3 regions of the Caenispirillum bisanense genome follow, and region 3 is predicted to be linked to each of the others. Evidence: predicted binding sites of a transcription regulator. Region 3 holds the regulator's gene; each other region holds the start of a gene.
The links. Region 3 encodes PhoB, which activates phosphate uptake and scavenging genes when phosphate is short. Its sites were predicted from a motif close to TNTCATAAAACTGTCA; they were not measured.
Positions count from the first base shown of each region.

Region 1: a site for PhoB is predicted at 2,113-2,128, ahead of ABD056_RS17660 (inorganic phosphate transporter). Genes of this name have one in related genera too.
Region 2: a site for PhoB is predicted at 2,049-2,064, ahead of phnC (phosphonate ABC transporter ATP-binding protein). Genes of this name have one in related genera too.

Region 1 covers NZ_BAAAEP010000047.1:7,643-17,546, forward strand. The annotation lists gene ABD056_RS17655 (substrate-binding domain-containing protein) at 1-427, opposite strand, end outside; gene ABD056_RS17660 (inorganic phosphate transporter) at 457-2,025, opposite strand; gene hypE (hydrogenase expression/formation protein HypE) at 2,176-3,219, opposite strand; gene hypD (hydrogenase formation protein HypD) at 3,216-4,361, opposite strand; gene ABD056_RS17675 (HypC/HybG/HupF family hydrogenase formation chaperone) at 4,358-4,594, opposite strand; gene ABD056_RS17680 (Kae1-like domain-containing protein) at 4,607-5,707, opposite strand; gene hypB (hydrogenase nickel incorporation protein HypB) at 5,704-6,570, opposite strand; gene hypA (hydrogenase maturation nickel metallochaperone HypA) at 6,570-6,911, opposite strand; gene ABD056_RS17695 (nickel-dependent hydrogenase large subunit) at 6,904-8,127, opposite strand; gene hybE ([NiFe]-hydrogenase assembly chaperone HybE) at 8,124-8,702, opposite strand; gene ABD056_RS17705 (hydrogenase expression/formation C-terminal domain-containing protein) at 8,699-9,502, opposite strand; gene ABD056_RS17710 (HypC/HybG/HupF family hydrogenase formation chaperone) at 9,575-9,880, opposite strand; gene ABD056_RS17715 (HyaD/HybD family hydrogenase maturation endopeptidase) at 9,886-9,904, opposite strand, start outside.
Region 2 covers NZ_BAAAEP010000041.1:35,253-45,156, reverse strand. The annotation lists gene phnD (phosphonate ABC transporter substrate-binding protein) at 68-1,084, opposite strand; gene phnC (phosphonate ABC transporter ATP-binding protein) at 1,132-1,974, opposite strand; gene phnN (phosphonate metabolism protein/1,5-bisphosphokinase (PRPP-forming) PhnN) at 2,154-2,720, shown strand; gene ABD056_RS16575 (ATP-binding protein) at 2,857-5,037, shown strand; gene ABD056_RS16570 (hypothetical protein) at 5,040-5,330, opposite strand; gene ABD056_RS16565 (NADP(H)-dependent aldo-keto reductase) at 5,440-6,480, opposite strand; gene ABD056_RS16560 (Hpt domain-containing protein) at 6,568-7,353, opposite strand; gene ABD056_RS16555 (hypothetical protein) at 7,743-8,003, shown strand; gene ABD056_RS16550 (ABC-F family ATP-binding cassette domain-containing protein) at 8,079-9,904, shown strand, end outside.
Region 3 covers NZ_BAAAEP010000012.1:28,002-37,905, reverse strand. The annotation lists gene ABD056_RS07620 (alpha/beta hydrolase) at 1-552, shown strand, start outside; gene ABD056_RS07615 (catalase) at 632-2,752, opposite strand; gene phoB (phosphate regulon transcriptional regulator PhoB) at 2,882-3,583, opposite strand; gene phoU (phosphate signaling complex protein PhoU) at 3,592-4,341, opposite strand; gene pstB (phosphate ABC transporter ATP-binding protein PstB) at 4,392-5,243, opposite strand; gene pstA (phosphate ABC transporter permease PstA) at 5,252-6,535, opposite strand; gene pstC (phosphate ABC transporter permease subunit PstC) at 6,611-8,008, opposite strand; gene ABD056_RS07585 (PstS family phosphate ABC transporter substrate-binding protein) at 8,194-9,240, opposite strand; gene ABD056_RS07580 (response regulator transcription factor) at 9,770-9,904, shown strand, end outside.

The sequences.
Region 1 (9,904 bases), on a different contig from region 3:
CCAGCGCCAGCCACAGCTGGCGGCGGGTGAGGTCCAGCGGCTGGGCGCTGGAGGCCTGCACCACCACCAGGCCGCCATACCCGATCTTGAATTCGGTGAGGGCGTCGACGCCGTTGTCGTGGCAGGCGTCGATCTCGCTGTCGAGCACCCGGCGCGAGGCCAGCACGATGTCCGGCGTGTTGATGTCGAGGCCGGAGCAGAAGCGGGCGAAGCCGCCGCCGGTCCCCGACGACTCGACCACCGGCGTGCGGTGATGGCTGGTGCGCCCGAAGGCCTCGGCCACCCGGGTCGCGAATCCGTACAGGGTGGAGGAGCCGGTCACCCGCACGGTATCGCGGGCCGGCTGCTGCGCCACGGCCAGCGACGGCGCGACGACAAGGGTGGCGGCGACGACCAGAGCCGACGCCAGCGCACGGGTGACCATCATGGTTCGGTGCCTCTCCTGCTGCGAGGCGCTCAGACGAACGCCGACCAGAGGAGGAAGATAACCGCCGAGAGCAGGGCTGCAAGCGGAACCGTCACCAGCCAGGCGGCGACGATGGTGGTCAGGTGCTGGCGGCGCACCAGCCGGCGGCGCTTTGCCTTCTCCGCCTTGCGGTGGGCCTTCTCCAGCATCTGCTGCTGCGGCAGCACCGCCGGCGCGGAGGTTTCGCCGCCGTGCTCACCACTGCCGAGGGCGGCGCCGGTGGGGATGCCGCCGGCGGTCAGCGCCACGTCCGGCTTCATCTCGCGCCAGTGCCAGACGTAGCGGTTGGTGCGGAATTCGCGGAAGAAGCCGACGCCGAACACCGCCCCGACGGCGATGTGGGTGGAGGACACCGGCAGGCCGAATTCCGACGCCACGATCACCGTCAGGGCGGCCGCCAGGGCGACGCAGAAGGCGCGCGCCGGGTCCATCTTGGTGATCTTCTCGCCAACGGTGCGGATCAGCTTCGGCCCGAACAGCAGCAGGCCGCAGACGATGCCGAGGGCGCCCACCAGCAGCACCCAGCCGGGCACCACCACCTGCGCCTGCACGACTCCGGCCTGCACCGCCGCCACCACCGCCGCCAGCGGACCGACGGCATTGGCGACGTCGTTGGCGCCATGGGCAAAGGACAGCAGCGCCGCCGAGAAGATGAGCGGCCAGCGGAACAGCTCCCCCACCGCCCGGCGGCGGTTTTCCAGGCTGAGCGCGCGGCGCTCCACCGCCGGCCGGGTCACCGCCCAGGCGGCCACGGCAAGGCCGGCGCCGGTCGCCCAGATCAGCGCCGTCGGCGGCTTCCACAGCTGCTTCAGGCCCTTGGTGATGAGGTAGACGGTGAAGGCGAAGGTCATCAGGCCGACCAGCACCGGCACCCAGCGGCGGGCGGCGGCCAGCTTGTCGTCCTGCTCCAGCACCCGCACGGTGATGAACCACAGCAGCAGGGCGGCGATGAGGCCGCCAAGGGCCGGCGAGATGATCCAGCTGGCGACGATGGTGCTCATCACCGGCCAGTTGACGGCCGTCAGGCCCGCCGCCGCCACGCCGGCGCCGAGCACCCCGCCGACCACGGAATGGGTGGTGGAAACCGGCGCCCCGATGGCGGTTGCCAGGTTGATCCACAGGGCGCCGGCCAGCAGCGCCGACATCATCGCCCGCACGAAGACCTGCGCATCGGCCAGCGCCGACGGATCGACGATCCCGCGCGAGATGGTCGACACCACCTCCGCCCCGGCGATGAGGGCGCCGGCGGCCTCGAACACCGCCGCCACGATCAGGGCGCCCACCATGGTCAGGGCGCGCGAGCCGACCGCCGGGCCGACATTGTTGGCCACGTCGTTGGCGCCGATGTTGAGCGCCATGTAGCCGCCGATGACGCCGGCCGCGATGATGAAGGACGCATACTGCTGCCCCTCGGCAATGCCGAAGGTGACGGCGAAGACGGCCACCAGGAACAGCAGGGCCAGGCCGATCGCCCCGGCGCGCCGGCCGCTTTCGGCCGTCGCCACTTCCAGTTGGACGATCTTGTTGAGGTCCTTGTCGAGCGCGGTCTTCTTGGCCACGGGATGCCTGTCTGTGGGGGTCAGCGCGGAACGTGCAACGAGGCTCCGTCGGGTCAACGAACGACGGAGCCTCGTGTTACGAAAATTCGACGCTTTTATGACAGGCAGGGCGGCCGGAGGCAACGCCCAATGGCACCGTTTCCGCCGCCGTCAGCAGATGCGCGGCAGCTGTTCGCCGGCCAGCCACTCCACCACCCGGCGGCCGCCGAAGGCGGTGTCCAGCTGCACGAAACGGTGCTCGTCCTCCACCGCCCGGCCGATGATGGCGGCGTCACGGCCGAGCGGATGGGCCCGCATCACCTCCAGCAGCCGCTCGGCCCGCCCGGCGGGGCAGAAGGCCAGCAGCTTGCCCTCGTTGGCGACGCCGAGGGGGTCGATGCCGAGCATCTCGCAGGCGCCGCGCACCGCCGGGCGGATGGGCAGCGCCGCCTCGTCCAGGATGAGGCCGACGCCCGACTGCTGCGCCAGTTCGTTCAGGGTGGCGGCAACGCCGCCGCGGGTCGGATCGCGCAGGGCGTGGATCTCCGGCACCGCCGCCACCATGTCGGCCACCAGCCCGTGCAGGGGCGCGCTGTCGCTGACCAGGGCGGTGTCGAACTCCAGGTTCTCGCGCCTGGACAGCACGGCGATGCCGTGGTCGCCGAGGGTGCCGGAAACCAGGATGGCATCGCCGGGGCGGATGTTGTCGCCGGAGATGTGCAGGCCTTCCGGCACCACGCCGACGCCGGTGGTGGTGATGAAGATGCCGTCGCCCTTGCCGCGCTCCACCACCTTGGTGTCGCCGGTCACCAGCGGCACGCCGCTGGCCTTGCAGGCGCCGGCCATGAACTGGACGATGCGGGCGAGATCGGCCAGCGGCAAGCCTTCCTCGATGATGAAGCCGGCCGACAGCCACAGCGGCCGGGCGCCGGCCATGGCGACATCGTTGATGGTGCCGTGGACGGCCAGGCTGCCGATGTCGCCGCCGGGGAAGAACAGCGGCGAGATCACATAGCCGTCGGTGGACATCACCAGCCGGCCCGGCGGCGGGCTCATCATCGCCTGGTCGTTGCCCTGGGCGAGGTAGTCGTTGGCGAAGGCGGCGGCGAACAGCTCCGACACCAGCTGCGCCATGGCGCGGCCGCCAGCGCCGTGGCTCATGTCCACCCGGCCGTTGGCGAGGTCGAGCGGCTGCGGGAACAGGCGGCGGGTCATGCGGACAGGCTCCTCTGCGGCGACGACGACGACGACGACGGATCGCGGTGGCGGCCGTACAGCCAGTGGGCGGCGCAGGCCCCCTCGCCCGACACCATGCACGAGCCGATGGGCGAATCGGGGGTGCAGGCGGTGCCGAACAGCACGCAGTCCTGCGGTTGCTTGCGCCCGCGCACGATGTCGGCGCAGGCGCAGGACTTGGGATCGGGCACCGCGCGATAAGCCACGTCGAACCGCCGCTCGGCATCGAAGTCGGCGAAGGCCTCGGCGATGGCAAGGGCGCTGTCCGGCAGGGTGCCGAGACCGCGCCACTCGAACGACGGCCGCAGGGTCATGGTTTCGGCGATCACCGCCCGCGCCTTGGGATTGCCCTCGGCCGTGAGGGCGCGGACATAGGCGTTTTCCACCCGCGGGTCGCCCTCGTTCACCTGCCGCACCAGCATGGCGATGGCCTGCAGCAGGTCCAGCGGCTCGAACCCCGCCACCACCATGGCCTGACCGGCGGCGGCGAAGGGCGCATAGGGCGCCGTGCCGATGACGGTGGAAACATGCCCCGGCGCGACGATGCCCTGCAGCGGCGTCGCGGCGTCGTCGGCGAGGATGGCGCGCATGGCCGGCGGGGTCATCACATGGTTGCAGAAGACGCTGAAATTGCTCAGCTTCTCAGCCTTCGCCTGGAGCAGCGCGAGCGCCGTCGGCGGCGTCGTGGTCTCGAAGCCGATGGCGAAGAACACCACCTGCCGGCCGGGGTTCTCGCGCGCCAGCCGCAGGGCGTCCAGCGTCGACCAAACGATGCGCACGTCCGCCCCCGCCGCCTTGGCCTTGAGCAGGCTGACGCGGCCGGAGCCCGGCACCCGCACCATGTCGCCGTAGGTGCACAGGATCACGCCATGGTCGCGGGCCAGTTCCACCGCCGTGTCGATGCGCCCCACCGGCAGCACGCACACCGGGCAGCCGGGGCCATGGACCAGCCGCACCGCCTCCGGCAGCAGGTCGGCGAGGCCGTAGCGGGCGATGGTATGGGTGTGGCCGCCGCAGAACTCCATGAAGGTGTAGGACCGGCCGGGCTGGCAGTCGGCGGCGATGGCGGCGGCCACCTGCCGCGCCAGGGCGCCGTCGCGGAACTCGCTGGCGTACTTCATGGCCCCACCTCCTCCGCCAGGGTGCCCATTTCGCGCAGCAGGGCGAGGGTGCGGGCGGCTTCGTCGGGGTCGATGCGCGACAGGGCATAGCCGACGTGCAGCAGCACGTAATCGCCCACCGCCACGCCGTCGAGCAGGGCGAGGCTGACCACCTTCTCCACCCCCTCGATGCTGACGCGGCCCATGGCATCGGGCAGCAGGTCGACCACCTTGGCCGGGATCGCCAGACACATGGCGCGCTCTCCTCAGGGAAGGGAACAGGCCGCCGCCCAGGCCTGGCCCAGGCTGACGGCGGGATCGCCGGGACCGAGGCGCTGCGGACGCAGGACGCGCAAGCCCTGCCCCTCCAGCCGCGCCGCAAGGTCGGCCGACAACACCTTGTTGTAGAAGCAGCCGCCGGCGAAGGCGATGACGCCGGGCAGATCGCCGCGACGGCCCAGGGCCTGCATCACCCAATCCGCCACCGCCGCCGCCAGGGTGCCGTGGAACAGCGCCGCGCCGGCCGCCCGCTCCGCCTCGCGGCAGTCCGCCAGCGCCGCCAGCAGCGGCGTCAGGTCGAGCACGCCGGCGGCATCCACCGTCCAGCCGCCCGCCAGCACCTGCGGCGCCGTCACCAGCCGTTCCAGCGCCATGGGCGCCTGCCCCTCGAAGGCGGCCACCGGATGCACGTTCAGCAGGCCGCAGGCGGCATCGAACAGTCGCCCGGCGGAGGACGTCGGCGGGCAATTGACGCCGCGCGCCATGATGCGCGCCAGATGCGCCGCCGCCGGCTGGTCCGGCCAGCGCGCCGCCGTCTCGTCGCCGCGCCCGAGGGCGTGCAGCGCCGCCGCGCCCATGCGCCAGGGCTCCCGCGCCGCCACGTCGCCGCCCGGTTGCAGCAGCGGCGCCAGATGGCCGAGCCGCTCCATGCGGCCGCCGTTCACCAGCAGCAGTTCGCCGCCCCACGCCTGCCGGTCGGGGCCGAGGCCGAAGCCGTCGAAGGCGAGGCCCAGCAGCGGCCCGTCGTGACCGGCCTCGGCGGCGGTGGCGACGACGTGGGCGTGGTGGTGCTGCACCGCCACCGCCGGCACCCCCAACTCCGCCGCCAGGGCCGCCGCCAGACGGCTGGCGGGGAAATCCGGGTGCAGGTCGTGGGCCACCGCCGCCGGCGCCCGGTCGAGCCCGGTCAGCAGGGCGCGCGCCGCCGCTTCCATGCGGGTGATGGCGTCGGCGGTGTCGGTATTGCCGACATCCTGCGACACTCGCGCGCAGGGGCCGTCCACCACCGCCACCGTGTTCTTGAGGAAGGCCCCCAACCCCAGCACCGGCGGCACCGGCCGCGGCAGCGCCAGTTCGACGGCGATCACGAAGCCGCCGCCGCCAGCATGGCGTCGCGCCGTTCCTCGATCCAGCCGAGCCACTTGTGCAGGCCCTGGTGGGTGGTGGCGGACAGTTCGATCACCCGCAGGCCGGGGTTGACCCGGTGGGCCAGTTCCAGGCAGCGCGCCACGTCGAAGCGCACATGCGGCAGCAGGTCCACCTTGTTGAGGATCATCAGGTCGGCGCAGGCGAACATGTCGGGGTACTTGAGCGGCTTGTCCTCGCCTTCCGTCACCGACAGGATCACCACCCGCGCCGCCTCGCCCAGGTCGAAGGCGGCGGGGCAGACCAGATTGCCGACGTTTTCGATGAACAGCACGCTGCCGCGTTCCAGCGGCAGGTGATCGCAGGCATCGCCCACCATGGCGGCATCCAGGTGGCAGCCCTTGCCGGTATTGACCTGGATGGCGGGGGCGCCGGTCTCGCGGATGCGGTCGGCGTCGAAGGTGGTCTGCTGGTCGCCCTCGATCACCGCCACCGGCATGCGCGGCAGCAGCGCCCGCGTCGTCTCGCACAGCAGGGTGGTCTTGCCCGAGCCGGGGCTGGAGACCAGGTTCACCGCCACGATGCCGGCGGCGGCGAAGCGGGCGCGGTTGACGGCGGCCAGGTGGTCGTTGTGGCCGAGCACGTCCTGCTCGATCTTCACCAGCCGCGCCTGATCCAGCCCGGCGACGCTCACCCCGGCCGGACCGTGGCCGTAATGGATGTGGCCGTGGCCGTCATGGCTGTGGGGCACGCCGGCGGCGTGCAGGGCGGCGTGTTCGGGATCGTGCTCCCCGTGATGGTGGTGCTGATCCTTGCCCCGCCCGGCTTCGAGCGACCCTTGTCCGCATCCGCACATGGTGCACATCACTCGACCTCCAATTCCCGCACCCGCAGGTCGTCGCCTGCGGTGACCTGAAGCTTGTAGCCGCCGCAACGCGGGCAGGCATCGCCACGGCGGGCCAGCGGCACCGGCTCGGCGCAATCCATGCACCAGGCGGTGCCCGGCGTGACCACGATGTCCAGCCGCGCCTCGGCGGCCAGGGTGCCCGGCTTCTGTGCCTCGAAGGCGAAGCGCAGGGACTCCGCATCGGCGTGGTTCAGCGCCCCCACCTCCAGCACCACCGTCTGCACCCGGGCGAAGGCCTGGGCCCGCGCCTGATCTTCCAGGATGCGCATGATGCCGGCCACCAGCGACATTTCATGCATGACCCCGCCCCTCCTCCTCCACCCGCACATGGCAGGCGACACAGGGGTCGAGGGCCATGACGAGCCATTCGGTGGCCCGCCGCACCCACGCACCATCATTGGCCGGCAGGCTGCCGACGGCAGCCGCCAACGGTCCCCTGGACTGGAAATTCCACTCCGTCGGCGCCAGGATGCGCCACCGCGCCACCCGGCCGTGGGCCACCACCACGTGATGGAACAGCCGGCCGCGCGCCGCATCCTCGGCACCCAGGCCCCAGCGCACCGCCGTATCCCCTGCCCCCGCGGCGGTCGACTGCGTGCCTTCGACGGACGTCTGATCATCGCACATTTGCGACGTAATTCGGACGATTTTTTCCACCGCCAGGGCCGTTTCCACCACCCGCGCCAGCAGCCGCGGCAGCACCGCCGGGCCCAGCCGCGCCACCATCGCCGCCACCGCGCCATGGCCGCCGGTGCGGGCGAAGGGGCCGGTTTCGTAGACCACGCCGTCCCACTGCGGCGCCCGCAGGAAGGACACCACGTCGGTCGCCTCCAGCCGTTCCGCCAGCCGGAGGGGGTCGAGCGGTGGCAGCGGCGGCAGGGCGGCGACAGCACCGCCGGCCTCGGCCACTCCGGCGGCGGCGGCGGCGCGCATCACCTGCGCCGGCATCACCTCGGCCGTCGCCAGCCACGCCGCCAGATCTTCGGCACCGGCGACCGCCGCCAGCGGCAGACCGAGCACCGCCGTCTCCACCGCCCCCGCCAGTTCCGCCGCCGAGGCCACCAGCACCGGCCGCACCAGAGTGGCGCCGCCGCCCAGGCGGGCGCGGGTGCGGGAATCGGGATAGAGCACCCGTTGCAGCGCCGCCGCCGCCTCGCGCACCCGGCGGGCGCCGTCCACATCCGGCGGCAAGCCGGCGAGCACCGGCCAGTCCACCAGCATGCGGGTGGCGTGTTCCGATACCGTCTCGGCGCCGACCAGCAGCGCCCGCGCCAGCCGCTCCTGCGCCGACACGTCGATGCCGAGCGCCGCCTCCACAGCCCGCAAGCCGGCGGTCAGCTGGCCGACGCCGCACAGGGCGAACAGCAGCGGCAGCAGGGCGAGCGCATCGTCGACCGTCTTGCCTTCCAGCACCGCGGCGGCGGTGGCGGTGCGGCCGGACGCCACATCCACCGCAGCCACCCGGCCGCCGGACAGGCGCAGGCGGACGTCGATGCGCTCCCCCGCCGGGATCATCGCGGGCCGCGTCCGCGCGGCGCCCGCCCCATGCCGAGGGCGGCGCGGCGGCTGAGGTCGACGGCGGCCTTGGGCGGCGGCCCTTCGGTGCGGCGGCGGCGCGCTTCCGGCGGCGGCGCCTCGGCCGGCGGCTGGTTCAGCAGGTCGGCCAGGGCGAAGCGGGCGGTGATGACCGCACCCTCGTGGTCGGCGAAATCCTGCATGGGGGAGAACAACGACGCCGTGAGCAGCGGCCCCACCCCCTCCAGCCGCCCGGCGGTGAAGGAGATGCTGCCGCAGGGCAGCGCCAGATCGTGCTTCTCCCCTTCCGCCAGGGCGTCCCAGGCGGCCGGGTCGGCGGGCAGCAGCACCACGTTCATGCACCACGGCGTCACCACCACCCCGAGCAGCCCGGCGCCGAGGCCGGCCGCCGTCAGATCCCACGGCTGCAGGCCCAGCGCCTCCACCCGCAGGGCGGGGTTGTGGACCGGCAGGCCGCGCATGCTGGCCTCTTCCACCCGGCGATAGGCCGCTTCCAGGGCGGCGGTGCGGGCAGCGATGGCGGCGGCGGTGGGAACGGGGTCGGTGGCGGTCACGGGTAATAGGCTCCCAGGATGTCGTGCAGGCGTTCGGCACTGTCGGCCAGATCGTCCTGCGCGGCAAGGGCCGCCGCCGGCACGTCACCCGCCTGGAGGACGTGCAGGATCATCTTGTCGTCGGCGTTGAAGTACATCAGCCGCCACAGGTTGCGGATGCCGGTGGCGACGATGCGGCAGTTGCCGTAGCCGCGCGACAGGATGTCCACCGGCCCGTCGCCCTTCAGCTGCGTCTCCAGCACCATCAGGTCGACCGGCGTCATGGGCAGCAGGGTCAGGTTGACCTCGTGCGGGCCGCCGGCGGTGGCGTCGTCGGCGCGCAGCTGCACCGCATCGCGCAGTTCCGCCAGCACCGGGCGCACGTTCATGGCGCCGCGCGGGATGCGGTCCTCGGCCGGAACCTGCACTTCGGCCGGCAGGCCGGCCACCGCCGCCCGCACCACGGCGGGAATGTCAGCCACCTCCACCCAGCTGGCCGCCGCCGTCTTGACCCGCCACAGGCCGGGCATGACGCTTTCCTGCACGCGGGTGCCGTCGGCCAGCTTCACCTGCACCTCGCCCTCGCCCAGCACCTCGTCCACCAGCCGGGCATCGGCCTCCGGCAGGTCGGACAGGTCGACCCGCACCGGCGTATCGCTGCCGATGCGGTGGCTGCGGGCGGCGGCGAGCACCGCCTCCAGCGCCGCCCGGCCGGCGGTCATGGCCGCCAGCTCGTCGTCGCTGAAGCCGCGCCGCCGCTCCTCTCCGAAGCCGGTGGGACGCAGGGACAGGAAGGCATCGCCGATGGTGGGTCCGATCATGGTCGTCTCCGGCGGCGGCAAGTGGTCGGCTGTCGACGGTGATTGCCGCGTGAAAGGATTGAAGGACGGGCCTCAGGCCTTGAGGAAATCCGGCAGCTCCGGCTCGCGGTCGATCAGGTCGGCGAACAGGTGGTCGACCGGCTCGCCGCGCTGCACCGCCGTCACCGCCTCCAGCGCATCGGCGATCTGCGCCGCATCCTCCGCCGTCAGCACCGAGCGGGCAGCGCCCAGGAAGGCCAGCACCCAGCCGCCCACCGGCTGCGGCCCGACCAGCCGCAGGTCGAGCGTTTCCGTGTGGCGGCCGTCGCGGCTGATGCACAGGCCGGCGGTGCCGTCGTCGGACAGGGCGTGGATCTGCAGCGGGATGCCCATGCACATGCGGATCAGCCCCCGGCCGCGCCG
Region 2 (9,904 bases), on a different contig from region 3:
CGCAGCTTACTGCCGACGCTGGGCAAGACATACAAGGGAGGAGGCGGCGCCGTGGGTCAGGTCAGGGTCAGGAGGCGGTCTTGGGCTGCTTGGCGGCTTCGGCCTGCAGCGCGTCCAGCTGCTGGTCGATCTCGGCCAGCTTCTGCTTCTTCTCCTCGGCGCTCATGCCCTCGGCGGCCTCGATCTTGGCGCGGTTCTTGAACAGCTCCAGCTGGCGGATGGGGATCAGCTGGGCGTTGGACGACGGCTGGAACGGCGCCCAGCCGAGGTCGGCCAGGATCTTGCGCTCGGTGTCCAGCTGCGCCGGGGTGCCGATGCGGCCGTAGCTCATGATGAAGGTCATGATGCGGGCCTTGGCGTCGGCGGCCAGTTCGCCGCGCCACACCAGCGGGTCGGACGGGATCAGCGGCGAGCGCCAGATCACCTTGATGTCCTTGGCCATGTCCGGGTGGGTGACCTGCATGCGGCGCAGGTTCTCGGTGTTGTTGGTGGCGACGTCCACCTGCTTGGTCGCGGCGGCGAGCAGGTTGGTCTCGTGGTTGGCGTTGCGCACGGCCGAGAAGCAGGTCTTCGGATCAGCGCCGTTCTGGGCGAAGACGTAGTAGGACGGCACCAGGAAGCCGGAGGTGGAGTTGGGATCGCCGTAGCCGAGGGTGAGCGACTTGTCGCACTTCAGCACGTCGTCCAGGCTGTTCAGCGGGCTGTCCTTGTGGGTCACCAGCAGCGACCAGTAGCCGGGGTTGCCCTCGACGTCGACGGTCTGGGCGAAGATCTCGCCGCCGGCGCGGTCCACCGCTTCCATGGCCGACTTGTTGCCGTACCACGCCACATCCACCTTGCCGAAGCGCATGCCTTCGATGATGCCGGCGTAGTCCGGGGCGAAGAAGGCGTTGATCTTCATGCCGGTCGCCTTCTCCATGTCGGAGAGGAAGGGCGTCCAGGTCTGCTTCAGGTTCTGGGTCGCTTCGGTCGAGATGATGCCGAAGTTCAGCTCCTTCGGCATGTCGGCGGCGAAGGCGCCGGCGCTGCCGGCCAGGGTGACGGCCGCGACCGAGGCGGCGGCAACAAGGGTGCGGAACTGCATGGCGGAGACACTCCCGTTCAGGACTGGATGAAGACGATGGGCGCGGATCAATGGGCGAAGGCCGGACGCACCGCGGCGGCGGAGCGGTCGGCCTCCAGGTCGTGGTCGGCATCGATCAGCAGTTCCTCGCTGTCGGCGCCGTAAAGATCGGTGAGGAAGGCAGGCGTCAGCACGGTCGAGGGGCCGTCGTGCACCACCTGTCCGGCGCGCATGGCGACCGTGCGCGGGCAGTAGCGGGCGGCGTAGTTGACCTGGTGCAGCGACACCACCACGGTGATGCCGTCCTCGCGGTTGATGGTGGCCAGCGCCTCCATCACCATGTTGGCGGAGGCGGGGTCGAGCGAGGCGATGGGCTCGTCGGCCAGGATCACCCGCGCCTTCTGCATCAGCGTCCGCGCGATGGCGACGCGCTGCTGCTGGCCGCCGGACAGGGTGGAGGCGCGCTGGGCGGCATAGTCCGCCATGCCGACGCGGGCCAGCGCCCGCATGGCGTCGCGCTTCTCCTCCGCCGAGAACAGGCCGAGGGTGCCGCGCCAGCCCGGAATGCGGCCGAGGGTGCCGATCAGCACGTTGGTCAGCACGCTCAGGCGGCCGACCAGGTTGAACTGCTGGAACACCATGCCGACATCGGCGCGGATGGCGCGGGCGTCGCGGCTGACGCGGCCGCCGGCCTGCATGGTGCGGCCCAGGATCTCCACCCGCGCGGCACCGCCGTTGCGGTCGGCGACGGTGAGGCCGGACAGGTGCCGCAGCAGGGTCGACTTGCCGGAGCCGGAGGCCCCGATCAGCGCCACCATCTCCCCGTCCGCCACCGACAGGGCGACGTCCGCCAGGGCGCGGTGATCGCGCTGGAACGACTTGCTCAGCTGGGAAACGGCAATGGCGGCCACGGCGCCTTCCTCTCTGCGGTGGGCTATGGCCGAAGGATATACCCGTCGATGGCGACTCTTTCGCGACCGGCGGATGAAAGTTCAATGAAACAGACCGAACCGCGAACATTCGCGAGCAGACATCCAAGTGCCGTCGTCTAGCTTGTCAGCATCAATGCTGCGGTGTAGTAAATCCCGCCATGAACAAAGGCCGTCTCGTCTATATCCTTGGCCCGTCTGGCGCGGGCAAGGACACGCTCATCGACCTCGCCCGTGCGGCGCTGGACGGCGGCGCCCCTGTGGTCTTCGCCCACCGCTACATCACCCGCCCCGCCAATGCCGGCGGCGAGGCGCATGTGGCGCTGACGGCGGCGGAATTCGACCTGCGCGCCCGCCACGGCCTGTTCGCCCTCACCTGGGACAGCCACGGCCTGCGCTACGGCATCGGGCGGGAGATCGACCTGTGGCTGGACGCCGGGCTGACGGTGGTGGTCAACGGCTCCCGCGGGCATCTGCCGCAGGCGGCGGAGCGCTACCCCGACATGGTGCCGGTGGTGATCCGCGTCGGCCTGGACGAACTGCGCCGCCGCCTCATCGCCCGCGGCCGCGAGACGCCGGAGCAGATCCTGGAACGGCTGGCCCGCGCCGCCGCCTTCCAGGTGGAGCACCCGGCCCTGGTGACCCTCGACAACTCCGGCCCGGCGGTCGAGGGCGGGCGGGCGCTGGAGGCGGTGCTGCGCACCGTGGCGGCCGGGAACCTGCCATAGGTAAGGCCTGCCCTCGACAAGTGGCCTATGCCCTTTTCCCGATTTCCCGCAGGGTCTTTCGGGCGTAGCCTTGTCTGCAGCTCCCACAGCGCCGCCACCCGGTTCCGGGCCCGACGCACGCACGAGGCATCGTGACATGCTGGTCGTCGCACTCGCCAATGTGGGCGTGGCCCTTGTCTGCGCCCTGATCGGTCTGGCTTCCGCCGGTCTGCCCATCGTTTCCGATGCCTGGCAGGCGGTTCTGGCGCCGGCCTCGGGCGTGGCGGCGGCGGCGGTGCTGGCCGGCGGGCTGCGGCTGCTGCCCGGCTCCATGATCGGCCTGGCGCTGGCGGTCAGCTGGCTGCGGCCGGATGCCCCGTGGCTGGCGCTCGGCGTCACCGTCTGCGTGGCCTTTGCCGCCGCCTGGGCCTCGGTCTACGCCCGCTATGCCGTCGATGACCGGCCGGCCGATCTCCTGTTCAGCCTGCGCGGGGTGCTTGCCTTCGTCGGGCTGGCGGCGGGCAGTTTCGCCGTGTGGACCGCCGCCCTCGGGGCGCTGGCGGAGATCATCCTGGCCGGCGGGTCGCGCGCCCATGAAGCCTTTGAAGGCTCCCTGCTGCGCTGGAGCATCAGCCATTTCGTCGCCGTCGCGGTGATCGCCCCGCCGGTGATCGCCGCCACCGCCGGCGGCCTGCGCATCGCCGCATGGCGCGGGGCCGGGCGATTGCTGCTGTGGGGCGCCATGGCGGCACTGGCCGCCGTCACCTTCACCGCCGGGCCGGGCCACGCCGGGGTGGGACCGGCCCTGCCCTTTCTGGTGCTGCCGGTGCTGCTGACGGTCGCCGCCCTGTCGGCCGCCAAGACCTCCGCCGCCCTCACCGCCGTGGCCGCCGTCGCCTGGGTCGCCACCGTCAGCGGCACCAGCGTGTGGGGCGAGGTGACCGGCGTGCTCGACCTGATGCCGCTGGCCATGGTGCTGACCGCCTTCGCCGTCTGCGCCCTGCCCTTCGCCGCCCTGATGCGCGAGCGGCGCGAGGCGGTGGCGGCGCTGGCCGCCACCAATGCCGACCTGGAACAGCGCATCGCCGCCCGCACCGCCGAGGCCGTCGCTGGCGAGGCCCGCCTGCGCCACATGCTCGACGGCAGCCCGGTGGCCGCCTGCGTGGTGGAGCCCGGCGGCCGGCTGATCTTCACCAACACCGCCTTCCGCACCCTGTTCGGTCTGGCGGCCGGCGAGGCGGCGGAGTTCGATGTCTGCGCCCTCTATGAAGACCCCTCCGACCGGGCGGCGCAGATGGAGCGCCTGACCCGCGACGGCCTGGCGCTCGACATGGAATACCGCTACCGCCGCCGCGACGGCACGCCGGTGTGGGTGCTGGAGCATTCGGTGATGGCGGAATTCGACGGCGCGCCGGCCATCGTCGCCTGGATGGTGGACATCACGGCCCGCCATGCCGCCCTGCAGGAACTGGCCGCCGCCAAGGCGGAACTGGCCGTCCACCGCGACCAGCTGGCGCAGGAGGTGGCGGACCGCACCGCCGACCTGCAACGCGCCCGCGATGCCGCCGAGGCCGCCAACCGCGCCAAGACCGAGTTCCTGGCCAACATGAGCCACGAGCTGCGCACGCCGCTCAACGCCATCATCGGCTTCGCGCAGATGATCGAGAACGACCTGCTCGGCCCCGGCGCCACCGGCGCTTACCGCGACTATGCCACCAACATCCACCGGTCCGGCGGCCACCTGCTGGCGGTGATCGACGACATCCTCGACATGGCGCGGTTCGAGGCCGGCCGCCTGACCGTGGCCGACGACCGGGTGGAACTGACCGCCTGCATCGAGCGCGCCCTCACCCTCACCGCGCCGCCGCCCGGCAGCGACGCCCCCCAGGTGAGCCTGGACCTGCCCCGCCGCGCCCCGGCCCTGCGCGGCGACCGCCGCCGCATCGAGCAGATGCTGGTCAAGCTGCTGTCCAACGCCGTCCGCTTCACCGGCAGCGGCGCGAACGGCGGACACATCACCATCAGCCTCAGCCGCGAGCCGAGCGGCCACCTGCTGCTGGCCATCGCCGACACCGGCATCGGCATGACGGCGCAGGACATCGACCGCGCCCTGCGGCCCTTCGTGCAGGTGGATACCGGCCTCGGCCGCCGCTACGAAGGCACCGGCCTCGGCCTGCCGCTCGCCCGCGCCTTTGCGGAACTGCACGGCGGCAGCCTCGCCATCGCCAGTACGCCCGGCGCCGGCACCACCGTCAGCGTCCGCTTCCCGCCCGACCGGGTGCTGGAGCCCTATGCCGTGGCATCGCCCCAGGCGCAGCCGCAGGCGGAGAGCGCCTGAGGTCAGGCGCGGGCCCAGCCCTGGCGGAACACCACCACCAGCACAGCCGGCACCAGGCAGGCGGCCACGAAATCGTGCGCCGCCGCCGCCGCGCGCTGGCCGTACAGCAGCGCATCCACCAGTTCCATGGCCAGCGACAGCAGCACCACCGGCGCCAGGGTCGGCCAGTGGCCCATGGGGCGGCGGAACACCACCACCGTCACCAGCAGTACCACCAGCCCCAGCAGCATGTGGCTGAAGTCGTTGTCGAAGGGGATGGCGCCGAAGACGGACCGCTTGATGTCCAGGTACATGGACGAGACCTTTCACGCATCACTTCAGGAATCGGACGGCCGCCGCAGTCTACCCGCGACGGCCGCCGGTTGTCTTCCCGCCGATGCGTGCCGCTGTTGCGGGTCGGCCTCAGGGGCAGGGGTTGGGATTGTCGGCGTGAACGGCCTCGATCTCCTCCCGCACCTCGGCCGGCAGGGTCAGGTCGGCGCTGTCCAGGTTGCTGCGCAGCTGGTCCAGGGTGGTGGCGCCGATGATGGTGGAGGTGACGAAGGGCTGCGCCGTCACATACGCCAGCGCCATCTGCGCCGGATCGAGCCCGTGGCGGCGGGCGATGTCCACGTACTTGCCGGTCGCCGCCACCCCGCGCGGCTTGACGTAGCGGCCATAGCGCTGCGGGAACAGGGTCAGGCGGGCGCCCGGCGGCTGGCGGCCGTCCAGGTACTTGCCGCTCAGCACCCCGAAGCCGAGCGGGCTGTAGGCGCACAGGCCGACGTCCTCGCGGATGGCGCATTCCGCCAGCCCCACCTCGAAGCTGCGGTTGAGCAGGTTGTAGGGGTTCTGGATGGCCGCCGGGCGCGGCAGGCCGCGGCTCTCGGCCAGGGCGACGGAGCGCATCAGCCCCCACGGCGTTTCGTTGGACAGGCCGATGTGGCGGATCTTGCCGGCCTGCACGCACTCCTGCAGGGCCGCCAGACTGTCTTCCAGCGCTACGAACTCGGCATCGGGCTGGTGCTGGTAGCCGAGGCGGCCGAAGTAGTTGGTCGGCCGGTCGGGCCAGTGCAGGTAGTAGAGGTCGATGACGTCGGTCCGCAGCCGCTTCAGGCTGCCTTCCACCGCCGCCAGGATGTTGGCGCGGTCGAGCCGCCGGCCGCCGCCGCGGATCCACTCCATGCCGCCGGGACCGGCGACCTTGCTCGCCACCACCAGACGGTCGCGGCACCCGCGGCTCTTCAGCCAGCGGCCGAGGATTTCCTCGGTGCGGCCCTGGGTCTCGGCGCGCGGGCTGACCGGGTACATCTCGGCCGCATCAAGGAAATTGACGCCGCCCTCGCGCGCCAGGTCCATCTGGTCGAAGGCCTCGGCCTCGGTGTTCTGCTCGCCCCAGGTCATGGTGCCGAGACAGAGGGCGGAGACGGTGAGGCCGGTACGGCCGAGCGGGCGCTGCTGCATGCGGGCTGCCTTCCTTTCGCGGCGGGAGTGAACGCCCCTTCATAGTGGGATGCCGGCGGCGCCGGCGCCAGGGCCGCTCTGCCGTCGTCAGATCAGGAACAGCCGGTCCAGCGCCTCCGCCAGATCATCGCCGAACTGCGGCCCCTTGTGGATGACCGGCACGTCCTTCGGCAGCAGCTTCAGGTAATCGTCGTCGGGCGGCAGGCTGGTGATGAGGGCGGTGGGGGTGTTGCGGGTGGCCGGCATGGAATGCAGGCCGATCACCAGGTCGATGCCCGACAGTTCCGGCATCACCGCGCCGACGATGACCAGGTCGGGCTTGGTGCGCACCACCACCGCCAGGGCGTCGAAGGTGTTGGCGATGGTGTGGGTGCGGTAGCCGCACTGCTGCAGCTCGCGCTCGACGAAATGGGCGGCGGCGCCGTAGGGCATGACCAGCAGCACCTCGACGTCCCGTACCTCGATGTCGCCCACCGAGAAGCCCGCCTTGGGCGGCAGGCGGCGGACCAGCCGGGCGGCTTCCGTCTCCAGCGGCAGGCGGCCCTCGACGATGTCGAGCAGGGTTTCGATGAAGTGTTCCAGGTCCTCGAAGGCGCGCGGCGGCAGGTGGCGCACCCCGGCCGGGTAGTCCTCCAGCCGCGCCGCCACCGCCCCGATGAGGCCGAGGCCCAGGTTGGCGGCCTCGCCCCGCAGGCGCATGGCGGCGCGCCGCACCTCGTGCACCATCTGGTCGGTCTTCACGCGGCCGTGGCGGGCATCCTCGACCAGCAGTTCCAGCCCGCGCAGCACCTCGCCGGCCTCGTCCAGGAAGGTGCGGCGCAGTTCGGTGACGATGTCGTCGACCACGGCTTCGCGGGTCAGAATCTCGGTCATGGCTCCCTCCCGCCCCCGAATGGCGATGTTCCCCCCACCATAGACCGCGGCGCCCGCAGTCGCCAGTGACACAGGCGCGGCACCGGGTTGCGACGGCGGCAGGGGGCAGCGGCGGAACCGCCTGCGCACCCAACGCCCGCCCACCCTCCACCACAGGTCGACAGCCGCCGACGCCGAAAGCCGCAGCAACGGCCGACTCCGCTCCGCCCGGACAGGCGACAGGCGTAAGCCCGGCAGGAAATAAGAATAAGCCCTCCTCCCGTGGGGATCTTTCATCCTTATCTTTTGTTATAATCTCCAACGGCGATGACCTCAGACCATAGTGCCGGTTTTCGGGATCTCGCCGCCCGGACGTCAGTCCCACCAAGATCCACAAGGAGGTGGTCCAGATGATGAGAACGGAACCGACGCAAGGCCACACGGTCCAGTGCCGGCTCTATCGGGTCTGCTGGAGCAATTCGATCACCCGCGAACGCGGCATGAGCGGCCCCATGTCGCTGGCGCAGGCGGAATTTCTGGTGCGCGACGAATCCATCGGCACCTCCTTCCGCCGCTTCTGGATCGAGCCGTGGATCGCCGCCGACACCATCGCCGACGACGAGGCGGTGCGCCCGCTGCGGCGCAAGGGGCCGGCCGCGCGCATGAACTGACGGCGCCCGCGTTGATGCCGGGGGTGCGGCGGTGCTACATAGGCGGCCCGGCCATCCGCTGCGACGAGGTTTCCCGTGCCCCCGGCTCCCCCGCTTCTCACGCTCAAGGACATCCACCTGTCGCTGGGCGACAAGGCGCTTTTCACCGGCGTGGAGGTGGCGGTCGGGCGCGGCGACCGCGTCTCGCTGGTCGGCCGCAACGGCTCGGGCAAGTCCACCCTGCTGAAGATCGCCGCCGGCGTCGTGCAGCCGGACGGCGGCGAGGTGTGGGTGCAGCCGGGCATCACCGTCGCCTACCTGCCGCAGGAGCCGGACGTTTCCGGCTTCGCCACCGTCCATGACTATGTCGCCGCCGGCCTGTCGGCGGCCCATGCGGACGACCTGCACAAGGTCGACATCCTGCTGGATGCGGTCGGCCTGACGCCGGACATGGACCCGTCCACCCTGTCCGGCGGCGAGGGGCGGCGGGCGGCCATCGCCCGGCTGTTCGTTTCCGGCGCCGACATCCTGCTGCTGGACGAGCCCACCAACCACCTGGACCTGCCGACCATCCAGTGGCTGGAAGAGGAACTGCTGAAGTTCCGCGGCGGCCTCGTGCTCATCAGCCACGACCGCGCCTTCCTCAACCGCCTGACCAACACCACCTTCTGGCTCGACCGCGGCGTCGTGCGCCGCAACGACGCCGGCTTCCGGGACTTCGACCGCTGGTCGGAGGAAGAGATGGCGCGCGAGGCGGCGGAACTGGAAAAGCTCGACAAGCTGATCGCCGAGGAAGCGGTCTGGGCTCACCGCACCCTGCCCGCCCGCCGGCGCCGCAACATGGGCCGCCTCAACCGGCTGGAAAGCCTGCGCCAGGAACGCGCCCAGAGCCTCGCCCGCACCGGCTCCGTCACCATGGAGGCGGAAACCGGCCAGGCCTCCGGCAAGCTGGTGATCGAGGCGGAGGGCGTCGCCAAGCGGTTCGGCGACCGCACCATCCTGCGCGACTTCCGCATCCGTGTCCTGCGCGGCGACAAGATCGGCATCGTCGGCCCCAATGGCGCCGGCAAGTCCACCCTGCTGAAGATCCTCACCGGCCAGCTGGATGCCGACGAAGGGCGCGTGCGGCTCGGCACCAACCTCAGCATGGTCTACCTGGACCAGCGGCGCAGCACGCTCGACCTCGACAAGACCATCTGGGACACCCTGGCCGACAGCGGCGGCGACCACATCAACGTGCGCGGCACGCCGCGCCACGTGGTCGGCTACATGAAGGACTTCCTGTTCGACGCCACCCAGGCCCGCAGCCCCGTCTCCAGCCTGTCGGGCGGCGAGCGCAACCGCCTGCTGCTGGCCAAGACCCTGGCGCGGCCCAGCAACTTCCTGGTGCTCGACGAGCCGACCAACGACCTCGACATGGATACGCTCGACCTGCTGCAGGAAGTGCTGTCCGAGTACGACGGCACGCTGCTGATCGTCAGCCACGACCGCGACTTCCTCGACCGCGTGGTGACCTCCACCATCCTGGTGCCGGGCGACGGCACCGCCATCGAATACGCCGGCGGCTACACCGACATGATGGCCCAGCGCGGCGGCGCCGCGCCGGTGGCGGAGGATCGGCAGAAACCCGCCGACAAGGCCACGCCCGCCCCCAAGGCGGCGGCGGAAAAGCCCAAGCCCCGCACCGCCAAGCTCAGCTACAAGCAGCAGCGCGACCTGGAACTGCTGCCGAAGCAGATCGAGGAGTTGACGGCCAAGGTGGAGACGCTGAACACCCGCCTCACCGAAGGCGACCTCTATCAGCGCGACCCGGCCGCCTTCCAGAAGACCGCCGAAGCCCTGGACGCCGCCCGCAGCGACCTGGAACAGGCGGAGGAACGCTGGCTGGAACTGGAGATGCTGCGCGAGGAAATCGAGTCCGG
Region 3 (9,904 bases):
CTGCACCACGATCCGCAGCAGGGCGGCAGCATGAACAACCGGGTCGTCTACAACACCTATCACACCTTCGCCCGCCGCGGCTTTTCGGTGCTGCGCTTCAATTTCCGCGGGGTCGGCCGGTCGCAGGGGGTCTATGACGCCGGTCAGGGGGAGCTGTCGGATGCCGCCTCGGCGCTCGACTGGATGCAGCAGATCAACCACAACGCCGGCGCCTGCTGGGTCGCCGGCTTTGCCTTCGGCGCCTGGATCGGCATGCAGTTGCTGATGCGCCGGCCGGAGATCGAGGGGTTCGTGTCGGTGGCGCCGCCGGCCAACCAGTACGATTTCACCTTCCTGGCCCCCTGCCCGTCGTCGGGCCTGATCGTCCACGGCAGCAAGGACGAGCGCGTGCCGGAAGCCGCCGCCGCCAAGCTGGCGGCCAAGCTGCAGCAGCAGAAGAACATCACCATCGACTACACCGCCATCGAGGGCGCCAACCACAGCTTCACCGACCACCAGGAAGCGCTGGTGAAGGTGATCGACGCCTATCTGGCCAGGGCCATCGGCGCCTGATTGGCCCCTTCGAGTCGCGCTGACGGCGGCCCCTGATGGGGCCGCCGTTTTGCTTGCATCACAAGGAGCTTCAGGTCTTTCAGACCTGTTTCACCTTCGGTTCCCGGGGCCAGTAGCGCACCTGCTTGGCCGCCGCGACGAACTGCGCCACGTCGGCCGCCCCGTCCAGGCGCACGCAGCCGTCGTCCAGGTCGGCGAAGATGCCCGCCTTCTCCAGCAGCGCCTGCGCCGGCGGCAGCCAGCCGATGATCTTCATGTGGGCGAAGGCGTCGGTGACGAAATCGCGCGCCGTCGCCTCCCGCGCCAGCAGGTCGGCGCCCTGCGGCCCCGGCGCCACCACCACCGCATCGAATACGACGGAGGGGCCGCCGTCGATCTTCTCGTCGCCCTCGATCCAGCTCCGGTCGGAGGCCTCGACGCCGCCGATGTGGGGCACCACCACCTTCATCATGGCGCCTTCCGCTGTCAGGGCGCTGCGCAGGGCGCCGAGGACGGCGGCATCCACCCCGTCGGTCACCAGCACCCCCACCTTGCGGCCCTTCAGCGTCTTCATCTGCCGCTCCAGGATGGACAGCGCCGGCGACGGCGGCAGGTCCATGCGGGTCGGCATAGCGGCCGGCGCCTTTTCCGGCAGGTCGCGCAGGCGCAGGCGCTCCGCCACCGCCTTGGCCAGCCCCTCGTCGACGTTGCGCAGGTGGCTGACGACGCGGGCGCGGATGGCCGGCGTTTCCACCTTGCTCAGCTCGAAGGTGAAGGCATCGATGATGTGGCCCTGCTCCACCTTGGTCTGGCTGATGTAAAACTGCCGCGCCTGCGAGTAATGGTCGGCGAAGGTTTCCGACCGTTCGCGCAGCTTGCGCCCCTCCACCGGGGCCGGATAGGTGCGGAAGCCGCGCTCGTGGGTCTCGCGCGGGATGTCGCCGCTCCACGAGTTGGGCTCGTAGTTCACCCGGCCGCGTGGGTTGAACATGGCCATGTGGCCATCCTGCTGCAGGTTGTGCCACGGACACTTGGGCGCGTTGATGGGCAGGTGGGTGAAGTTGGGGCTGCCCAGGCGCTTCAGCTGGGTGTCGAGGTAGGAGAAGTTGCGCCCGTGCAGCAGCGGATCGTCGGAAAAGTCGATGCCGCGGACGATGTTCTGGGTGCAGAAGGCCACCTGCTCCGTCTCGGCGAAGAAGTTGTCCACCATGCGGTCGAGCACCAGCCGCCCCACCGGCTCCACCGGCACCTCTTCCTCGGGCACGATCTTGGTCGGGTCGAGCACGTCGTACCAGAAGGCTTCCGCCTGCTCCTCGGTGAACACCTGCAGGCCCAGTTCCCATTCCGGGTAGTCGCCGGCCTGGATGGCATCCCACAGGTCGCGGCGGTGGAAATCGGGGTCGGCGCCGTTGATCTTCAGCGCCTCGTTCCACACCACCGACTGCATGCCGAGCTTGGGCTTCCAGTGGAACTTGACGAAGTGGGAGACGCCCTCGGCATTGACCAGCCGGAAGGTATGGACGCCGAACCCTTCCATCATGCGGAAGCTGCGCGGGATGGTGCGGTCGGACATGATCCACAGCGCCATGTGGATGCTTTCCGGCGTCAGCGAGATGAAGTCCCAGAAGTTGTCATGGGCCGTCTGCGCCTGCGGGAAGCCGCGGTCGGGCTCGTCCTTGGCGGCGTGGACGACGTCGGGGAACTTGATGCCGTCCTGGATGAAGAAGACCGGGATGTTGTTGCCGACCAGATCCCAGTTGCCTTCCTTGGTGTAGAACTTCACCGCGAAGCCGCGCACGTCTCGCGCCAGGTCGGCCGAGCCCTTGTTGCCGGCGACGGTGGAAAAGCGCACAAACACCGGCGTGCGCTCCCCCTGCCGCTGGAACAGGTCGGCGCAGGTGAGATCGGCCAGCGACCGGTAGGGCTCGAAGAAGCCGTGGGCGCCGTAGCCGCGGGCGTGGACCACCCGCTCGGGGATACGCTCGTGGTCGAAGTGGAACAGCTTCTCGCGGAAGACGAAGTCTTCCATCAGCATGGGGCCGCGGCCGCCCACCTTCAGCGAGTTCTGGTCGTCGGCGATGGGCACGCCCTGGTTGGTGGTGAGCGCCGGCCCGCCGGTGCCCTCCGCCGTCTGGTGGGTCTCGCCGCCGCGCCCCGCCAGATGCTGCTGATCGCCATAGGTGCGCGGCTGGTAGCCGCCGTTGTCGCCGGTGGATGCCATCGCTGAAGCCCTTTTCAGAAAAGTTCTAAATCAGGGCGTCAACGACAGGAGCGGCGCGACGGTTCGGCGGCTCTTTCTTACTACGGTTGTACATCGAAAGTCGGGCCGGCCACCCGCCGGCCCGACGTTTCAGGCGATGACGGCGTTGGCGTCCAGGGCGTAGCCGGCGGCGCGCACGGTGCGGATGACGTCCTGCTCCGTCTCGCCGTTCAGCGCCTTGCGCAGGCGGCGGATGTGGACGTCGACGGTGCGCGGCTCGACATAGATGTCCGGCCCCCACACGGCGTTCAGCAGTTCCTCGCGCGAGAACACGCAGCCGGGATGCTCCATCAGGAACTGCAGCAGGCGGAACTCGGTCGGGCCCAGGTGGACGTAGCGGCCGGCGCGGGTGACGCGGTGGGCCGACAGGTCCATGGTGATGTCTTCGTAGGTGAGCACGCCCTTGCTCTGCGCCACCGGCTGCGAGCGCCGCAGCAGGGCACCGATGCGGGCCATCAGCTCGGGCATGGAGAACGGCTTGGTGATGTAGTCGTCGGCACCGGTGTTGAGGCCGCGCACCTTGTCGCTTTCCTCGCCGCGGGCGGTGACCATGATGATGGGCACGTCGCGGGTCGCCGGCTTGCGGCGCAGCTGGCGGCAGACCTCGATGCCCGACATCATCGGCAGCATCCAGTCGAGCAGGATGAGGTTGGGCGTGTTCTCGGCGGCGACCGTCAGCGCTTCCTCGCCGTCGGTGGCCTCGACGACGCGATAGCCTTCCTTCTCCAGGTTGTAGCGGAGCATGGTGACGAGGGCGATTTCGTCCTCGACGATCATGACAAGCGGCTTCATCTCTGCGTCTACTCCGTCGCGTCCTTGGCCCTGGCCGGTGCGTCCTGCGCCGGCAGGCTGTAGTCCTGGTCGGCCCCCTTGGGCCGCTGGCCGCGCAGGGGCGTGCCCTGGACCAGGAAATGGATGGTTTCCGCAATGTTGGTGGCGTGGTCGCCGATGCGCTCGATGTTCTTGGCGATGAACATGAGGTGCGTGCAGGCGGTGATGTTGCGCGCATCCTCCATCATGTCGGTGACCAGTTCGCGGAACAGGCTGGTGTGCAGCTCGTCCACTTCCTCGTCCCGCTGCCAGACGTCGATGGCCTTGCGCACGTCGCGTTCGACATAGGCGTCGAGCACGTCGTTGATCAGTTCCTGCACGATGCGCCCCATGCTGGGCACCGCCGCCACCGGCCGCACCAGCGGCAGCTGGTTGAGCACCAGCACCCGCTTGGCGACGTTGGCGGCATAGTCGCCGATGCGCTCGACGTCGGCGGCGATCTTGAGGGCGCCGACGGCGTTGCGCAGGTCGTCGGCCACCGGCTGGCGCAGGGCGATGAGGCGCACGACGCAGGCGTGCACCTCCTGCTCCATCTCGTCGACCTTGGCGTCGGCGGTGACGACGCGGGCGGCGAGGTCGCTGTCGCGCCGCGACAGGGCCTGCAGGGCCGAGGCAAGCTGCGCCTCGGCCAGGCCGCCCATGCGGACGATCATGTCGCCCAGGTCGCGCAGCTCCTCGCCGAAGGCGCTGACCGTGTGCTCTGAAGGACGCTGTTCCACGGTGCCTCTCCTGCTTCGACCGCTGCTGCGGCGGGGCGGGGGTTACCGGCTCAGCCGAAGCGGCCGGTGATGTAGCCCTGCGTCAGGCGGTGCTGCGGGTTGGTGAAGATCTGTTCGGTGTCGCCGCACTCCACCAGGTTGCCCAGGTGGAAGAAGGCGGTGCGCTGCGAGACGCGGGCCGCCTGCTGCATGGAGTGGGTGACGATGACGATGGTGTAGTTCTGCCGCAGCTCGTCGATCAGTTCCTCGATCTTGGCCGTGGCGATGGGGTCCAGCGCCGAGCACGGCTCGTCCATCAGGATCACTTCCGGGCTGACGGCGATGGCGCGGGCGATGCACAGGCGCTGCTGCTGGCCGCCCGACAGGCCGGTGCCGGGCTGGTCCAGGCGGTCCTTCACCTCGGCCAGCAGACCGGCCCGTTCCAGGCTGGTCATGACGATCTCTTCCAGCTCGTCCTTGTGGCGGGCGATGCCGTGGATGCGCGGGCCGTAGGCGATGTTCTCGAAGATGGACTTCGGGAACGGGTTCGGCTTCTGGAACACCATGCCGACGCGGGCGCGCAGCTGCACCACGTCCACCCGGCGGTCGTAGATGTCGTCGCCGTCGAGCGTGATGGTGCCGGTGACGCGGGCGCTGTCGATGGTGTCGTTCATGCGGTTCAGGCAGCGCAGGAACGTCGACTTGCCGCAGCCCGACGGACCGATGAAGGCGGTCACCTCGTTCTGCTTGATGTCCAGGGCGACGTCCTTGATGGCGTGCTTGTCGCCGTAATAGACGTTGGCCTTGCGGGCGGAGACCTTGGCCTTCTCGCCCGGACCGACGAGCGGCGACCCGGCGGTGCCCTGCGGCGCGGCGGCGGCGGCGTCGGTCTGGACCTGGGCGGCGGTGGCTTGGCTGTTCATGGCGGGTCCTACCAGCGGCGTTCGAACTTCTTGCGGAGAAGGACGGCAGCCGCGTTCATCACCACCAGGAAGGCGAGAAGAACCATGATGGCCGCCGAGGTGCGGGCAACGAAGGCACGTTCCGGGCTGTCGGCCCACAGGAAGATCTGCACCGGCAGAACGGTCGCCGGGTCCATGGGGCCGCCGGGAATGTCGACCACGAAAGCCACCATGCCGATCATCAGCAGCGGCGCCGTCTCGCCCAGGGCCTGGGCCATGCCGATGATGGTGCCGGTGAGCATGCCGGGCATGGCCAGCGGCAGCACGTGGTGGGTGATCATCTGCAGCTTGGAGGCCCCGACCCCCAGCGCCGCCTCGCGGATGGAGGGCGGCACCGACTTCAGCGCCGCGCGGCTGGCGATGATGATGGTCGGCAGGGTCATGAGCGTCAGCACCAGGCCGCCCACCAGCGGCGCCGATCGCGGCAGGCCGAACAGCTGCAGGAACACCGCCAGGCCGAGCAGACCGAACACGATGGACGGCACCGCGGCGAGGTTGTTGATGTTCACCTCGATCAGGTCGGTCCACTTGTTCTTGGGCGCGAATTCCTCAAGGTACACCGCCGCCGCCACGCCGATGGGGAAGGACAGCGCCAGCGTCACCATCAGGGTGTAGAAGCTGCCGACCACCGCGCCCCAAATGCCGGCCAGTTCCGGCTGGCGGGAGTCGCCGTTGGTGAACAGGATGGTGTTGAATTCCGAGTCGACCAGGCCGCGGTCCTGCAGGGCCTGGAACCACGCCACCTGCCGGTCGTTGACGCGGCGCTGGCTTTCCGGCAGCGCGATGTCGATCTGGCCCTTGTAGAGCAGGTCGAAGTCCGACGACACCGGCGCCTCGACGATCACCTCGCGGCCGACCAGTTCCGGGTTCTCGCGGATCATGGCCTGCAGGGCGAAGGTGGCGCCGTCCGACAGGATGGCATAGAGCTGGCGCTTCTCCGCCCGGCCTTCCACGTCGGGGAACTGGGCGTCCAGGGCGGCGCGCAGCGGCGTGGCGAAGTTGGCGAAGGCGATGCTTTCCGGCGTCACCTCGCCCTGGGCATTGGCGACCAGCTCGCGCTCCACCGTCACCGGCAGTTCCAGCACGGTGGTGGTGAAGGCGGGGTAGCCCTTGGCGATGATGGTCGCGAACAGCGTCGCAAGCATGCTGAGCGCGATCAGGATGGCGATGATGCCATAGGCGCGGAAGCGCTTCTCCGCGCGGTAACGGGCGGCGAGCCCGGCGTTGACGACGTCGGTGATGTTGCGGCTCACGGTCGGTCCCTCGGCAGCCACGGTGGCGGCTGGATCATAGGCTTTAGGAGAACGGGGTGCCATGCTCCAGGCTCCTTACTCGTACTGCTCGCGGTACTTGCGCACCACATGGAGGGCGATGACGTTCAGCACCAGCGTCACCACGAACAGCACCAGGCCAAGGGCGAAGGCCGCCAGGGTCTTCGGGCTGTCGAACTCCTGGTCGCCGACCAGCAGGGTGACGATCTGCACGGTGACGGTGGTGACCGCCTCGAAGGGATTGGCCGTCAGGTTGGCGGACAGGCCGGCCGCCATGACCACGATCATGGTCTCGCCGATGGCGCGCGACACGGCGAGCAGGATGCCGCCCACCACGCCCGGCAGCGCCGCCGGCAGGATGACCCGCTTGATGGTCTCGCTCTTGGTGGCGCCGAGGCCGTAGGAGCCTTCGCGCATGGCATTGGGCACGGCGGTGATCACGTCGTCCGACAGCGAGCTGACGAAGGGGATGATCATGATGCCCATGACGATGCCGGCCGCCAGGGCGCTTTCCGAGCTGATGGACAGGCCGAACAGGCCGCCGGTGTCGCGGAAGAACGGCGCCACGGTCAGGGCGGCGAAGAAGCCGTAGACCACGGTCGGGATGCCGGCCAGGATTTCCAGCACCGGCTTGATCACCGAGCGCACCTTGCGGGGGGCGTATTCGGCCATGTAGATGGCCGACAGCAGGCCGATGGGCACCGCCACCGACATGGCGATGAACGAGATCAGCAGCGTGCCGGCGAACAGCGGGATGGCGCCGAAGCCGCCCGACGAGCCCACCTGGTCGGCGCGGATGGAGATCTGCGGGCTCCAGTGGGTGCCGAACAGGAACTCCACCGGCGACACGCGGGCGAAGAAGCGGACGCTTTCGAACAGCAGCGACAGGATGATGCCGATGGTGGTGAAGACGGCGATGGTCGAGCAGACGATCATGAAGACCTTCACCGCCAGCTCGACGTCGTTGCGGGCCCGCAGGTCGGGCGACACCCGCTTCCAGCCCCAGCCGGCCCCGGCCACCGCCAGCGACAGCGCCACGGTGGTGAGCAGCCACGACCCGGTGGAGCGGATGCCGGCGTAGTATTCCGCCGCCTGGCGCACCAGCGGATCGCTGCTGCCGGCGATGTTGCCGGTGGCGGTGTTGCGGATGTCGGTGAGCAGAAGGCCGATGCGCGCCTCCGACAGCGGCTGCCCGTCGGCGCCGACGAAGGCCTGCGGCGGCAGGCTGGCGAGGGTCAGCTGCGTCGCGATGGTGGGCTCGAACAGCATCCACAGGCCAAGCAGCACGAACGACGGCACGCCGCACCACAGGGCGACGTACATGCCGTGATAGCTCGGCAGGGAGTGAAGCTTGCGCGTCTCGCCGCCGACGACGGCAACGGCACGTCCGCGTCCCATGCGGAAGCCGACCACGGTCAGCACCAGCAGGACGACGATGAGGGTGAACGCTTGCATGGCCTCTCGCTACACCGGTGTAGGGGTAAGATCGGGTGCCGGTAATGCGGCTCGGCGACGAGTATGGATCAATGAACGACTTGTCGAGTCATTACTGCCGGGGCGGCAGGCGGCCGGCGGACCGCCGGAACATGGCAACGGTGGCCGGCCAGATCGGCCGGCCACCGCGTCCATTCCGTCGCGGATCAGTGCGACGCCTTCAGCTGCTCCAGGCTGACGGCCTGCAGGCCCTCGGCGGAGGCGCGGAACTGCTCGCGCTCGGCCTGCGGCATGGCGATCAGGCCCTTGTCGGCGAGGTAGCCGTCGGCGCTCCAGGCGCGCTCGCTGGTGTACTCGGCGATGAATTCCTTCATGCCGGGGATGGTGCCGACGTGGGCGCCCTTGGCGTAGACGAACAGCGGACGCGACACCGGGTAGGCGCCGTTGGCGATGTTGTCGTAGGTCGGCTCCTGGCCGTCCACCTTGTGGCCCTTGATCTGGCCGGCGTTCTGGTCAAGGAACGAGTAGCCGAAGATGCCGAAGGCCTTGGGGTTGGACTCGAGCTTCTGGACGATCAGGTTGTCGTTCTCGCCGGCTTCGATGTAGGCGCCGTCTTCACGCACCTGCTGGCACACGGCCTTCTTGTCGTCCTTGCCGACTTCGACGCCGGTGGCCTTCAGGGCGGCTTCGCAGCCAACGTCCATCACCATCTCGACGAAGGCGTCGCGGGTGCCGGAGGTCGGCGGCGGGCCCAGGACTTCGATCTTCTCGGCCGGCAGGGCCGGGTTGATCTGGTTCCAGGTGGTGTAGGGGTTGGCGACGATCTTGCCGTCGACCGGCACCTGCTTGGCCAGCGCCAGGAAGATGTCCTTGCGGGTCAGGTCGGCATCGGGGCCGGACTTGGAGTTGGCGATGACGATGCCGTCATAGCCGACCTTCATCTCGACCACGTCGTTGACGCCGTTAGCCTGGCACTGCTCCAGCTCCGACGCCTTCATGCGGCGCGAGGCGTTGGTGAAGTCCGGGTGCTCGGTGCCGACGCCGGCGCAGAACAGCTTGAAGCCGCCGCCGGTACCGGTGGACTCGACGATCGGGGTCTTGTTGCCGGTGGCCTTGCCGAAGTTCTCGGCAACCGTCGTGGTGAACGGATAGACGGTGGACGAGCCGACGATGCGGATCTGGTCGCGGGCTTCCGCGGCGCCGGCGACGGCGACGGTGGCAACGGCGGCCAGGGCGAGGGTCTTCTTGAGCACAGGGACCTCCAATTGGTCAGTCGAGCATAGGGGGCTCTAATGAAGCCGGGCCGTGGGATGCGGCCTGGCGGCCACCGATCCTCGGCGTGGGGCAGACTGTAGTCAGGATTGGAGTCGCCTTTGTGACAGAACTTTTAAACTTATGTGACAACGCCCATCGTTTTAAAAATGCCAACAAGACCAACGGGTTAGACAACAGCCGCCGGTTGTCTGGGGGCCGCCGGCCGGGCCGCCGCGCCGCCACCGCCGGCTCCGGCGGGGATCGCTGTCACAATCGGGTGAGGCCGGAGGAAAAGGCAGGCCGTTGAGTCGCCGCCGGTCGGGCAATCGGACCGGCCCCGGCCGCCCGCCAGGCCGCGGCGGACGCGACGTTCCGGCCTCGGCGCGCCGCCTCTCCTGCCCCTCCGGGCGGGCGGACCCTGCACTTTCGGTCCATAACGGCATTTGCCTTCGGGGATTCATGCTGTAGCCTAAGGGCGCCCGCACCAGGGGGTTCGGGCAGGCACGACCACAACCAGGCGGCCGGCGAATGCCCAACGACAAGAAATCCAAGCGCCCCATCGAAATCGTCATCGCAGAGAAGAACCCGCTTCTGCAGAGCAGCCTCATCAAGCTGTTCGCCGGGGACGAGCGGTTCACTCTGCTTCACATGTGCCCGGACGGC